Linked DNA regions of Parasegetibacter sp. NRK P23. The protein of the gene in region 1 binds, or shares a complex with, the protein of each later gene. Links are inferred from orthologs where the notes say so. Each region holds a gene or a part of one and is shown in the gene's direction. Other genes may lie near its edges.

Region 1 (8,054 bases):
AGGTGGTCCTTATGAAAACATCTTCGACCTGGTGCGCCGGGTAAACCAACGCGCGGTCAATAAAAAATCAATGGAATGCCTGGCTTATTCGGGTGCGTTCGATTGTTTCCCGGAGTTCCACCGTGCCCAGTATTTTCATACCCCGGCAGGAGACAATACCAATGGATTGGAAAAGATCATCAAATACGGCAACGTTTACCAGGGCAACCAGCAACACACGGGCAACAGCCTGTTCGGCGCCATGGAAATGCCTGAGATCGCGGTACCGAAAATACTTCCTTGTCCCGAATGGAGTCTTATCGAATTACTCGACAATGAGAAGCAGGTAACAGGCATCTTTATCAGTGGCCATCCGCTCGACAACTATCGTTTTGAAATGACCCATTTCGGCATAACTCCCGTCGCGGAATACAATGAATACAAGGACAACATCCTCACGCAAACCAACAGGAACAGGAGTTTCCGTCTGGCAGGCCTGGTAACAGATGCGCAACACCGGCTCACCAAAACGGGCAAACAATTCGGCATATTCAACGTGGAAGATTACAGTGGTAAAATGGACATCGCGCTGTTTGGTGAAGATTACGTGCGGTACAAGGATTATTTCACGCCGGGCACGGTTTTGCATATCGTAGGAGCGTTCAAGAACAGGTTCAACCAGGAAGATAATTTTGAATTCAAATTGTCGCAGATCACCCTGCTGGAAACGCTGAAGAAAACCATGACCAAACAACTTATCCTGGACATGTCTCCTAAAAGCGTCTCCACAGAACTGATTGAATTCCTGGAAAACAACTTCAGGACCTACCCCGGCAAAACCGGCATAAGGTTCAATATCCTGGACCATGCGGCACAGAAAAGGGTGAGTCTTTTAACAAGTGAAACCGGCTTTGAAATGAATGACGAAATGGCCGTCTTTTTACAGGAGCATCCTGAAATTGACGTACGTGTGTTAACGAATTCACAGTAAAACTGACAGAACTGGCAAATTCGCCAAATGGGTGTAAATTTGCAGCCTTATATCAAAAATAAAATTAGCTAACAAAATAAAATCAATCATTATGGCTTTAGAATTCACCGACACGAACTTCCAGACCCAGGTGCTGGAAAACGATAAACTGACAGTAGTTGACTTCTGGGCTGAATGGTGTGGCCCCTGCCGTGCCATCGGACCCGTTATCGAAGAACTGAGCAAGGAGTATGACGGTAAAGTAAACGTAGGTAAAGTGAATGTTGACAACAACATGGCACTGAGCACCAAATACGGCATCACCAGCATCCCCGCCATCCTTTTCATCAAAGGTGGTGAAGTAGTAGACAAACTGGTAGGCGCACAGCCGAAAGCCCGTTTCGTTGAGAAGATCAACGCACACCTGTAATACAATTCCTTTCTATACAGGGCCATCCTCCGGGATGGCTTTTTTTATGCCCATATTTCCCTATATTGCCCCGATTATTACCTACTAACAGAAATAAACACACCGGATGCTGCATTGGGAAAATCTGGGCCGCGGTGCCATTGGCATGTTCTTCCTTCTTTTTATCTGTTACCTCCTGAGTAACAACCGTAGGGCCATCAATTGGAGACTCATAGGCATTGGCGTGGTGGCGCAAATATGTTTCGCGCTGGGCGTATTAAAGGTGAACTTCATTAAACTATTCTTCGGATGGATATCGGATAAGTTTGTTGAACTGATTAACATTGGCCACAAAGGCACCGAGTTCATCTTCGGCAAACTGGCGGATCCTACCGGGAACTGGGCTTACGTGTTCGCGGTACAGGTATTGCCGAATATCATCTTTTTCGCCGCGCTCTCCGCCATGTTGTACTATCTCGGTGTGCTGCAAAAAATCGTGTACGTATTCGCGTGGCTCCTGAAAAAACTGGGTATCTCCGGGCCGGAGAGTGTATCTACCGCTGCGAACATATTCCTGGGTCAGACCGAAGCGCCGTTGATGATCCGCCCCTTCCTCGATAAAATGAACCGTTCCGAGATACTCTGTATTATGGTGGGTGGCATGGCCAACACAGCGGGCAGCGTACTCGCGGCTTATGTAGGTTTTCTGGGTGGCAACGACATCGATCAGCAAAAGTACTTCGCGTTGCACATGCTCAGCCAGTCGATCATGAGCGCACCTGCCGCCATCGTTGTCTCTAAACTTCTTTTTCCTCAGACCGGTAATGTGATCCGCGAATTAAAAGTCCCCAAAGAAAAGATCGGCGACAATTTCCTGGACGCTATTTCCCTTGGTACGACCGATGGTCTTAAACTGGCGGTGAACGTAGGCGCTATGCTCATCGTATTTACCGCCCTCATGTACCTCTGCAACTGGGTACTGGGTTCCGTAGGACATTGGTTCAGCATCAACGACGATATCGCCCGTTTTACCAACGGCCGGTACGATTCCCTTTCCCTGCAAATGCTGCTCGGCTACATCTTCTCCCCCGTTGCGTGGATGATTGGCGTGAACAGTGCCGAAATGATCCAGGTCGGGCAACTGCTGGGCGAGAAAACCATCTTCAACGAATTTGTGGCCTACATCTCATTCGGAGAGATGAAAGGTTCCGGTGCCATTTCAGATCCCAAATCCATACTCATTACCACCTATGCACTTTGCGGTTTCGCGAACTTTGCTTCTATCGGAATACAGATCGGGGGCATCAGCCAACTGGCGCCCAACCAACGCAAGAACCTTACGGAACTGGGCGTTAAAGCACTTATTGGTGGTACCATTGCCTGTTTGATGTGTGGCTGTATCGCCGGCGCGCTGTTCTGATTTAAGGCGGCGGCTCCTCTTCTCCCCAGGTATCTTCTTCCATAAGGAGCAATGATTGGGCTATGCCGCATTCCAGGCATTTCCGTGGTGCGCAATACTCGTTGGTCAATTCCAGCAAAGCCTGTGTGTCGGCCGCGTTACTGGCGCCAACACCTAGTTTGTTCCATGCGGTAATCCTGTTGTTGGTTTCCGGTTGCAGTGCCCAAAGCCACTTCCCCACCCTTTCCAATAATTCTTTTTTCCGGTGCACGACGCCATAAGCGAATACCATAGGCGCTACGGCATTCAATACGAGCGACTCGAAGAGCTGTGCGCCCATTTTCTTTGCACAGGCACCGGAGGCTTCATCAAATCGATAATGGGTTTCCCAATAAAGGGAGGCGGAACATTCCAGTATCTTCTTCAGTTGCTCAAGGGTTTCAGCCGCACAGAACCTGGGCAGCAGCCGTTGCCGCAACGGTACAAGCGCAGCCAGTTGTGAAAGCCTGATGCCTGGAAAGGCCGCGGGTCTCATTCTTAGCAGTTTCATCTGAAGCGCGGGCCGTTTGAGCCTGTACTTTTTTTCGAGGAACCTGAACTCTTTCTGTAAAGCACGTGGGTATTCATCACAGAAATTCCCTTCCAGCATTCCTGCCTGCCCCATCAACAAGGCTTCTCCCCGTAATGGATGAAACGATTCCCTGATCAGTACTTTCAGTGGAATGGAGCGCGACACATTTTCAAAAGCATCCCTGTTTACGGGCAGTCCGAAGGCCCTGGCCAGCATCCACCAGTTCACTTCTTCCCAATCGCTGTTGTTTTGCTGTAACATCATACATACCAGGTTTGCCTTGCTCATCATTCTGCGGTGCAATAACTTTTCCTTCCATTCCCGCCATACTTCGGGGTTTACTTTATGCAGCATACGGGCACAGGCAATCGTTTCCGGCTGACGCATCAGCTTTTCGTAATGTCCCAGCAATATGGAGGCGACCCTTTCTTTCATTTCCAGCACGGGAATATCGGGCGCTTTATCATCATGCTCCCACACCACATGCAAGATCACGTTTTTGTATTGTGCATCCCGCTCGTGCGCATGCCTGAACCAGTCTGAACTTTTCAGGTGCATTTCAATATTTCCGACCAGTATCGTTCCATCGATCCGTATCGTAGCCAGCAGAAAGTCAGGCCCCTGGTTCCTGTTCCAGCTTCCCCTTTGTATCACCTGTAACGCCTGTCCCTGGATCGTTCGCAGATCCCGCACATCAAAACTGGCGCTTTCCCATATATATTGCAACAGCCGCTCCGATACCATACTTCACTTCTTTTTCCAAAATTAGCATGGGCCCTATTGTCATACAAAGGTGAAAACACCGGAATGCAATGCTGTTTTCACGGGGTAGAAATTCCGGAAAAAACGGATAAATAGAAGATCAGATCACGGTATTCTTCCTACTTTCATTCAATGAACAACACTTCCGAAAAAACGATTCTTTCGCTGCATGATACGCTCCGCATCGTGAAGCAAACGCTGGAAGATAAGTTTCCCGGAACCTGGTGGATCAGGGCCGAAATGAACAAGCTGAATTTCTACCAGCAATCAGGACATTGCTATCCGGAACTGGTGGAAAAATCAAATGGTAAAGTGATCGCGCAGATCAGGTCAAACCTCTGGCGCGACGACTACCAGCGCATCAACCGCCTGTTTCTTTCCACCATTCATGAGCCGTTAAAAGAAGGTATCAAAGTATTGCTCCTCGCAAAGATCAGTTTCGATCCGGTATACGGCCTTGCCTTGCGCATTCTTGATATGGATCCCGCTTATACACTGGGAGACCTCGAAGCAGAAAAACAAAACAGCATCCGTTTGTTAAAAGCGGAGGGCCTGTTCGATCAAAACAGGCGACATCTGCTGGCGCCTGTTCCCAACCGTATCGCCATTATTTCAGACAGCACCAGTAAAGGATACGCGGATTTCATGCGCGTGCTGAATGAAAACCAATACGGGTACAGGTTCGGCACGCTGCTGTTCCCTTCTTTGTTGCAGGGTGCGGGTGCCGTATCCGGCATCATCAACCAGTTAAAGCGTATTCATAAAGTACGGCATCATTTTGACGCGGTAGCCATTGTACGAGGCGGAGGAGGTGATGTGGGACTGTCGTGCTACAACGACCATGCGCTTTCCGCCGCCATCGCCCGTTTCCCGCTGCCGGTGCTTACAGGAATCGGGCATTCCACCAACGAAACCGTGGCGGAGATGGTGGCCCATACGAATTGCATTACGCCAACCCAGTTGGGAGAAGTGCTGATCAGGCAGGTGAACGCTTTTGAAGCACCGGTTCTCGCGGCAGAAAAATACCTCGGTCAAACACTGCCCGCATTGCTTAAAGAAAAGAAACTCGCGCTGGACAATACTTCAAAATGGTTGCATGCGGCGGTACGCAAGGCGACGGCTGCCCATGCAGCATCTGTTCGTTTACAGCAGACTTCTTTGGTGTGGTACGCCAATCGCGTCCTGGAAAAAGAAAGGGAGAAACTGACCCGCAACCGTGAACAGTTGGAGCGTATTCCATTCAAATTACTGGAGTTCAATTCAACTGCACTCAAACATCTGGAAAACAATATTCGCTTGTTGAGTCCGGAACAAACTTTAAAACGCGGTTACAGCATTACTTTGTTTGAAGGACGTGTTGTTGCTGATGCGGGAAAGTTGGAGCCCGGCAGCAAACTGGTTACCCATTTGTACAACGGTACAATAGAAAGTTCTGTAACTTCCCATGTTGAAAATAAAATCAATGAGTGAGCAACCTGATTATACGGCCGCGTTCCGGGAACTACAGGAAATTGTAACAGAACTGGAAAAAGGTGAGGTAAGTGTGGATGTACTTTCGGTGAAAGTGAAAAGAGCCGCGCAACTGATCTCCATTTGTAAGCTAAAACTTACGCAAACCGAATTGGATGTGCAGGAAGTATTAAAAGAACTGGACACTTCCGAATAAGTTATGCTAATCACCAGGCTTACTGATTTCCACGGCATAAACATTTGTATGGCCCTCGAAATTAGCCCTGAAGATGATCCATTTACCATCGGAACTAAAGTGCACATTGGGTTCCAACTTGTAATTGTGGTGCTTCATGTTCACCATTTTCTGAGATATCAGCCTATCCCCTTCCGGCCTGAAGAGGTATATCCACTCACCGTCTGGCGCTTTGGCCACCTGCCCGGGGTCGCCGCCATCTCCGGCGAATAATTGCTGGTCCGGCGAAATATTAAAGTGAATGCTCCATTCATTTCTTTCGAGCCTGTATTTTTTCTCCTTACCTGTTTTAACATCGGCGCCGGCTACAAAGAAGGTGACGCTTCTTGGCTGTTGTAAATCGAACCAGATGGTTTTGCCATCGGGCGCGAACCATTCGTGTCCGGCAATCTCCATGTCCATTGTACGGCGGTGCATCAGCATCGTATCTTTTGTGTGCACATTGATGGTCCAGATCCGGTCACTTTGTGCCAGGGTCCTTCGTGGCAGAACATCAGCAAATCCGGATCTGTAGGGGAAAACTGAACATGGTTAAGCCAGGCGCTGTCGGTGAATATCTTTTTAAGGGAACCCGTGTTTACATCAATGGTAAAAAGTGTTCGCGGTTCCCGGGCCTCGTAGATGAGGTTAAAATAACTTGATTTGTTGGGATTGGCTTTGAAGATATCCCTTTCCTTCGGACTGCTCCAGGCGCCGCCCAGCAGGGTTTCGTTGCTGTTGATGGTCGTGATATTGCCTTTGAAATCAGCGGGAAACCTGAATACCAGTTTGGTCGCTTTAGTGGTAACATCCGTTGCGAAAACGCTGTCGTTTAACTGGTAATACACTTTATTTGATTTCTTCGCTACAATTTCCCCGTTCATGGGATGGGGAAGAAAACTGAGTTGTTCTATTTTTTTCGTTTGAAGATCGACACTATACAATTGCTTATTGGCGGCGGGGATATTGCCGGTTTCCTGTTTCACGGAATCATTTTTGGCGGTATGCAGGTAATCCGTGCCGTAGAAGATCATTTTGTTCCCGATGAAGGGGTTGTTGTGGAAGTAGAAACTCATGTTGTTTCCTTCCCTCCTGGTGAGTTTGATCACTTTATGTCCGGTGGATTTATCGATCCATTCGTCCGGCATTTTTTGTCCGCCGGTTTCCATAACTGGTTGTGCATACAATTCGGTTGTGCTGAATGCCAACACGGAAGATAGCAGGATGACTGATTTCATTTGCCAATCGTTAGATATTGAAGTAAGGATTTTTATGGCGGTTGATTGTCCTGTACAATCCTGCCACCTGGGGAAGCCGGGAAAATATAAATGCTTTTGCAACCATCTTACGTTCTAGGCCTGAATATGCGCTGAAAAGTTTCAATATTCTTACCTCACAGCTATGAATAATTGAAAATTAATTCCCCTTCTCGAAAATCGATTTCCCGATATCGTAAACTTTATCCATTTAAGAAATGGAATTTCGCAACCTCAACAACGAGCTCTGATGGCTGTGGCGACAAATCCTGAATTTCAATCTTTTACAAACCAAACAAGTGGTACATGGCGTTTACGCGCACAACAGGTATTCCTTATCGTGCTGATACTTGGGGCTGCGTTAGGGGGAACTGCGCAAGCAGTGCCGGTCAAATTGACCATCAGGGATAGTGTTACGAATCAGCCGCTTGCATTTGCGACCGTTCAAACAACTGATCTTCAGATGCGGTGGATGGCCAGCGACAAAGGTGAGCTGACGCTGAATACCTCTAACACAACATTGCTTGTTTCTTACGCCGGGTATGCGTCAAAGGAGATTCACCCGAATGGAATCAATGCACGCACCATACTGCTTCAACCTCAGAGCCTCCGGTTGAAAGAAGTGGAAGTAAATGGAATCCGTACAAGGGCGCAATCCAACTCCTCTTTTCTTATTAACAGGGCCGCCATTGATCAGATACAAGCTTACAGCCTGGATGATATTCTGCAACTCCTCCCGGGGAAATCCATAACCAACACCAACCTTCAGGGCGCAAGGGCCATTACGCTGCGCGGCGCAAGTACGCTTGCAGGCATTGGACAGAACAATGCTTTTGGCGTGGGGATCATTGTAGATGACGCGCGCATTTCAAATAACGCCAACATGCAAACGGATGACGTTGGCAAATGGGGCGCATTCCGGACGTTCAGCGCCTCTGGCTACAGTTCCGGCGATTACGCAGGTGGTGGTTTTGATATCCGCCAGATCCCGGCCTCCAATATTGAAAAGATAGAAGTGATCGCA
Region 2 (6,688 bases), on another replicon or contig:
TACCAGTAGGATTTCCGCGTAAGCGTAGCGGTCGCTGCCGGAACTGGCATATTCATCGGCAAGGAATTCGTGGATGGTATGGAGTTCCCTTTTGATGAGGTGAAACACCGGGTTGATCCAACAGATGGCGGTGGCGAGTTCCATGAACACATTATCGATCGAATGGCGTTGCTTCACGTGGAAGAGTTCGTGCCGGAAAAGTTGTTGACCTTTATCCGAATCGAGTGGGAACTTCCGGTTCCAGAAGATATTGCTGAAAAAAGAGAAAGGTGTTCCGGGTTCATTGGTCTGGTACAGATGGATGTCGCTTACAACTTCCTGCGGATACTTGCGTTTGATGTGGAAGATGGAACGAAGCGAGGTCCCAAAATAAAATATCTTCCACATTACGATGCTGCCATATAACAACAGCGCTATTCCCGCAATGGAGAAAAGTGGGTGACTTACCAGCTCGCTCCAAAGGTCGGTCTCCATTTCACCACCAGTTACAACAATTACTTCAAGCGTCTTATATACAAACGCGGGAGTGTCTTCCTCCTGTGGAAACAGGAAGGGGATGCGGAGCACCGGTACAACAGCGCTCACGAGTACAGCAGCCAGCAGGTAGAACCTGTTGTAATGGTGGAACGATTTATTTTTCAGGAAAAAATGGTAGTAAGCGTACAGGATCGCGGAGCAGAGGATCATCTTTGAAACATACAAGAGTAAGGCTTCCATGGTATCAGGCTTTTCCGGATGATTTAATTTGTTGCAGCAAAGCTTCCAGTTCTTCCACCGAAATGGAATCATTCTTCACGAAGTGGGAGACCATACTGGCGGGGTTCCCTTCGAAATAATTGTTCACCACCTGCTTTAAACTGGAGTTGCCGTACGCCTGTTTGCCGATTGCGGCGGAATAGTAATTATTCCGGCCTTGAGCCTCGAAACGTACAAACCCTTTTTCGATCAGGATTTTCAGGATCGTGGCCACTGTGTTCGAATGTGGCTTTGGTTCCGGCATTTCATCCAGGATATCTTTCAGAAATCCGCCGCCCGATTGCCATACTGCCTGCATTACCTGTTCTTCCGCTTTTGTAAGTATTTTCATCACTAAAAAATTAGTTACCCGAAGCTAAAACTAAAAGTTTAGTTTTGTAACTATTTTTTTAGTTAATAGGTGTTTTAGCAAATCTTTAACAGTGTTTTCCACATGTTGTATGGGTGGTAAACCCTGTTTTTGCGTCTTAATTAGTGTGTAAGCAGTTGAATTTGCTTGATTGGAATGAAACTACAGGAACGAATTGTGGTGTATTTTTCCACAGGGGCTATGAGAAACGAACTTCGTGTGCTACCTTTGCAGACGGTTTCGGGTAAGCCCCTGGGTTATAACTTTCCCTTTGCAACTTCCCCTGAACATATCGCATCTTTTGACTGTTATCTATTATAATCATTCTTAATAATTACTATGAGGCAACTTAAGATTGCTACCCAGATCACGAACCGGGATTCCCAGGCGGTTGAAAAATATCTCCAGGAAATCTCCAAAATCCCGATGATCACCCCCGAAGAAGAAACGATTCTCGCACAGCGGATCAAGATGGGTGATCAGAAGGCGCTTGACAAATTGGTACAAGCGAACCTGAGGTTTGTGGTGTCGGTGGCTAAACAATACCAGCACCAGGGGTTAAGTTTGAGTGACCTGATCAATGAAGGTAACCTCGGTCTGATCAAAGCTGCCCAGCGTTTCGATGAAACAAAGGGCTTTAAATTCATTTCTTACGCGGTATGGTGGATCCGTCAGTCTATCCTGCAGGCTTTGGCCGAACAGGGACGTCTGGTGCGTCTTCCGCAAAACAAGATCGGAACCTACAACAAAGCGAACAAAGCTTATATGGCTTTTGAACAGGAGCACGAGCGTGAGCCTTCTACTGAAGAACTTGCTGAAATCCTGGAAATGAGCGAAACCGAGATCAACAATATTTTCCAGAGCAACAGCCGCCACACTTCACTCGATGCACCCGTGCACGAAGCGGAAGACGTAGCTATGGGTGACCTGCTGGAAGGTGGTGATGATACGGATGACGATGTGATGAAAGATTCTCTCCGCAATGAGATCCGTCGCGTACTGAAATCACTCAGTCCACGCGAAGCGGAAATCGTGAACGCCTACTTCGGTCTGGACGGCGAAAATGGTGTTACCATTGAGCAGATCGGTCAGAAATACGATCTTACCAAAGAACGTATCCGCCAGATCAAGGAAAGGGCGATCAAGCGTTTGCAGAAAGCACGCTACTCCAATGCGTTGAAAGCATACCTGGGGTAATCCTTGGTGAAGTATATTGAATGGTATCCCCGCTGCGTTTCAGTGGGGATTTTTTTTTGAACGAATTTTGTGTGAGGGTGTTATTAATTTCTCGCAACGACGCCTGCTTCTTTCCTCGCAGGTGCAACGGGTTTTTAGATTAGGTATTTTTCGAAGGGGATGAGGTTTTTATTTTCAATTGTAGGCATGAAGTTTCAGTAGATTTAAAAGATTTAGTGTAATTAAATCACGTTCTAAACCAGTATCGAATATAATTCGGGTGTATCAAATAATCAACCGCCAACGTCGCGCCGTGGCGTCGTTGCGAGAAACAAAAACAAAACGCTCCAACAAAAATCACCTTAAAGAAACCATGAAAAAAACACACTTAGGAATACGCCTCATGCAAAGCACTATCGTGTTTCTCAGTGTTTTACTCCTTATTTCCTGTGAAAAAAATATCTCCTTCACTCCTGAAATCACCACGCCTTCCATAGTGGTGGATGGCAATATTGAAAACGGCATGCCACCGCGGGTTATCCTTACAACCTCTCTGAATTATTTCAGCAAAATAACCCCTGAAGAACTCACGGGCTCATTCGTGCGCGGCGCTTCCATAGAAATATCAAACGGAACACGCACGCACCGCTTAAAAGAATACGCGCAGCCCCTGCCTTCCGGTGCCAGCCTGTATTATTATTCTATCGATTCTTCCAACCTCGCAACGGCATTCGTTGGGGAGCAGGGCAAATCTTACCGTATGAAAATTGTTGCGGATGGCACGGAGATCACTGCTGAAACAACTATTCCCATTTTGAGTAAAACAATAGACTCCCTTTGGTGGAAAAAAGTAGATTCAAACAAGGATACCACCCTGGTAAGCCTGATGAGCCGGGTTACCGATCCGCCCGGATTCGGTAACTACATCCGTTATTTCACCCGCGTAAACAACGGGTTTTTTCTCCCCGGGCTCGCCTCCGTTTACGACGACCAGATCGTGGATGGCACCACCTACGATATTCAGGTGGATAAAGGGGTCGACCGGAACACCACGATCGATCTTGAAGATTACGCGTTCTTTTCAAGAGGGGATACCGTAACCGTTAAATTCTGTAACATCGATAAAGCTACCTTTGATTTCTGGCGCACCGTGGAGTTCAGTTACCAGAGTATAGGTAACCCATTCTCTTCTCCCACAAAAGTTACTTCTAACCTGAAAGGCAGGGCGCTCGGCTATTTCGGAGGCTACGCGGTGCAGTACCTGACCCTGGAAATCCCCCGTTGAACAGGTTATGCACATGATATACAGGCGTTGGTAAAGCCGCCGTTCGGAATTGATTTTTTCCGGTTAATTTTGGCCCACATTGAAAATCTTTTAAGCTCAGACCAGGTATGGAAAATTCGATAGAAAAAGTGCACTGCCTCATTATAGGTTCCGGTCCTGCCGGATATACCGCCGCTATTTACGCCGCCCGCGCCAACATGAAACCCGTGTTGTACCAGGGTATTCAGCCAGGCGGACAACTCACCATCACCACGGAAGTGGAGAACTATCCAGGTTATCCGGAAGGCATTCAGGGGCCTGAGATGATGGTGCATTTCGAAAAACAAGCCCAGCGTATGGGTGCAGATATCCGCTTCGGTATCGCTACAAAAGTGGACTTCAGCAGCAAGCCGCACAAAGTGTGGATCGACGACAATAAAGAAATTCATGCCGACGCGGTAATCATTTCCACAGGCGCTTCCGCCAAATGGCTCGGCCTGGAAAGTGAACAACGCCTGAACGGCTTCGGCGTGAGCGCCTGCGCCGTATGCGACGGTTTCTTCTTCCGCGGTAAAGACGTGGCAATTGTGGGTGCCGGTGATACCGCCTGCGAGGAAGCGATCTATCTTTCAAAACTTTGCAATACTGTACACATGATCGTGCGCAAAGGGGAAGATGGTATGCGTGCCAGTAAAGTAATGCAGGACCGCGTGAAGATGACCTCCAATATTGTGATCCACTGGCATTCAGATACCGAAGAAGTATTGGGTAAAGACAAAGTAGATTCCGTAAGGATTAAAAACCTGAGCACCGGCGCATCCACCACCATTCCCGTGAGCGCGTTCTTCGTGGCTATTGGTCACCAGCCGAATTCAGACATCTTCAAAGAGTTTCTTGACATGGATGAAGCGGGATACATTACCACTGTTCCAGGTACGTCCAAAACGAATGTGGAAGGGGTATTCGCCGCCGGCGACGTGCAGGATAAGATTTACCGCCAGGCCGTTACCGCCGCAGGAAGTGGCTGTATGGCCGCTTTGGATGCGGAAAGGTACCTGAGCGCTGCGGGACTGGCCTAAACAATGCTTCCCGAAATATACTATCTTAGGGGCCGTATCAAAATGATACGGCCTTTTTAGTTGGCCTTTCACGCTTTTGATGCGACGTCCGTACTGTTCTTTCGAGTAAATTTCTTTATGCAAACCATCACCATTCATTTAAAACAACTCCGTTTCTTCGCTTACCACGGCTGGCATCCCCAGGAACAGCAGACCGGTAACCAGTTTGAACTGAACATTATCGTGAAATTGCATCCCGCAAAAGAAGTGGTACGCAAATTGGAAGATACAGTCAACTACGCCGATATTTATGAACGTGTGAAAAAAAGAATGGAGAAAGCAACGCCCTTACTGGAAACTGTTGTCATGGAACTGGCGGAAGAAATTGCGGCCGCGCACCCGGTGATCGCTGAAATGGAGCTGTTCCTTGATAAGCTGACCGCCCCAATCGCGGGAATGGATGGAAGGGTAGGCGTTTCTTACTCCTGGAAAAAAAACAACTGATTCAATTTCCACCTATGAGAAGATGTTTTCTGATATTAACGTTGATGCTTACGTGCAATTTCATCTTTGCACAGCAGGTGCCTGCACTGATGAGTAAAGGCGAGGAGTATGAGGCGGCATTGAATGAACAGGCGGCATTAAAAACTTACCAGCAGGCGCTCAGGATCCAGCCCACCCATGTTTCCGCGCTCGTGAAATGTTCCGAGCTCTGCGCCCGGATAGGCTTCAGGCAGGAAAAAAACGAGGCCCGCAACGATTATTACCGCGCCGCAAAAAAATACGCTGAACTGGCGCTGAAACTGGAACCCAAAGCGGCCGCGGCGCACGTGGCCATGGCCATCGCATTGGGAAGAATGGCCATGGTGGCTTCCGCAAAGGAAAAAGTAGCCGCTGTAAAGGAAATAAAATCCCATGCGGAGCAGGCACTGGAAGCCGATCCTGATAATTTCAAGGCATACCATGTTTTGGGGAAATGGCATTTTGAGGTCTGGAACCTAAACAGTGTAGAGCGCACGGCCGTAAAGCTTTTCTATGGCGGTTTTCCCAAAGCCAGTTTGCAGGAGGCCATCACTTATTTTGAAAAAGCCAGGAACCTGCAACCTAAGTTCCTGCTGAATTACCTTGAGCTCGCCAAGGCCTACGACAAGAACAGCGAAAGGAAAAAAGCCATCCAGGCGCTGGAAACAATGTTGCAATACAAAAACCTCACGGAAGACGATTCCAATGCGAAAAAAGAAGCGGGAGAATTGTTGAAAAAATGGAAGTAGGCTCGTTTATTCTGTCCCCTCGCGTGAAACCTTGTCCATCAGTTCAAAGCCGGTAATCATCTCTTCTTTCATCTTTTTGAGGTAACCGCTGATGGTGCCGGGATCAAACTCCTGCATATCTTCCAGTTTTACGGCTATGCGCGACAGTTGTACCAGTCCTGCGGAAACCGCGGTGCCGCTTAACTTGTGCGCTGAATACTGAATGCCTTTCATGTCCTGGTGCTCGAAATGCTCCTGGAGTTTGGTGAAACTGTTGCTGATTTCTTTCCGTGCGATGCTGAAGAACTCTTTCAGCCTGGCTTCGTTATCGCCCACAATATCTTTTACGATGTCGATGTTCAGGTGCACTTTCATTTTGCGCACCCAGGTGTCAATTACGTAGGCGATGCTTTCCATTACAACGGGTTTGGTAAGGTAGTCGTCCATACCGGCAGCCAGGCATCTTTCTTTTTCCCCGATCGCGTTGGAGGCGGTGAGCGCGATGATGGGGATATGCGTTTCAGGGAAGGTGGCGCGGATCATTTTCGTGGCCTCGTAGCCGTTGATCTCCGGCATCAGGATATCCATGAAAATGATGTCGGGCAGGTTTTCAATACATTTCTGAAAACATTCTTCCCCGTTAACGGACTCTTCAATGGTGGCGTAAGGCGCGATGCGTTTAATGATGGTTTTCAGTAAAAGCATGTTCACGCCATTGTCTTCAGCGATGAGTACTGAAAAATGTTCTGTGTTACTTTCAGTGGATTCGGTTTTTTCGTTCATATCGGGTTGTTCGGGTTGTTCCGGGGGCGTGTCCTGCGCGGTTTGAAGCAGC

What was found. Proteins that work in one complex are often made in the same cells at the same time.
Region 2: the proteins of trxA (region 1) and trxB are in contact, whole or in part, in a crystal structure (PDB 1F6M), measured with the Escherichia coli proteins. The link is inferred for Parasegetibacter sp. NRK P23 from one-to-one orthologs.

Annotation. Positions count from the first base shown.
Region 1 is NZ_JAMDLG010000001.1:1,951,435-1,959,488, forward strand. Bases 1-2,712 are described here. They hold trxA (thioredoxin), read left to right. Parts: upstream 1-1,046; coding sequence 1,047-1,379; downstream 1,380-2,712. Other genes in these bases: dnaE (DNA polymerase III subunit alpha), read left to right, coding at 1-970; M4J38_RS07960 (NupC/NupG family nucleoside CNT transporter), read left to right, coding at 1,486-2,712. Outside these bases: more of M4J38_RS07960, read left to right, coding at 2,713-2,778; M4J38_RS07965 (DUF2851 family protein), read right to left, coding at 2,780-4,072; xseA (exodeoxyribonuclease VII large subunit), read left to right, coding at 4,223-5,560; xseB (exodeoxyribonuclease VII small subunit), read left to right, coding at 5,553-5,756; M4J38_RS07980 (hypothetical protein), read right to left, coding at 5,763-6,212; M4J38_RS07985 (oligogalacturonate lyase family protein), read right to left, coding at 6,212-7,012; M4J38_RS07990 (TonB-dependent receptor plug domain-containing protein), read left to right, coding at 7,281-8,054. UniProt on the Escherichia coli protein: Participates in various redox reactions through the reversible oxidation of its active center dithiol to a disulfide and catalyzes dithiol-disulfide exchange reactions.
Region 2 is NZ_JAMDLG010000015.1:22,831-29,518, reverse strand. Bases 2,669-5,648 are described here. They hold trxB (thioredoxin-disulfide reductase), read left to right. Parts: upstream 2,669-3,673; coding sequence 3,674-4,624; downstream 4,625-5,648. Other genes in these bases: M4J38_RS17610 (lipopolysaccharide assembly protein LapB), read left to right, coding at 5,152-5,648; M4J38_RS17615 (dihydroneopterin aldolase), read left to right, coding at 4,742-5,107; M4J38_RS17625 (DUF4249 domain-containing protein), read left to right, coding at 2,669-3,566. Outside these bases: M4J38_RS17640 (TonB family protein), read right to left, coding at 1-717; M4J38_RS17635 (BlaI/MecI/CopY family transcriptional regulator), read right to left, coding at 722-1,087; M4J38_RS17630 (RNA polymerase sigma factor RpoD/SigA), read left to right, coding at 1,445-2,302; more of M4J38_RS17625, read left to right, coding at 2,655-2,668; more of M4J38_RS17610, read left to right, coding at 5,649-5,874; M4J38_RS17605 (ATP-binding protein), read right to left, coding at 5,881-6,688.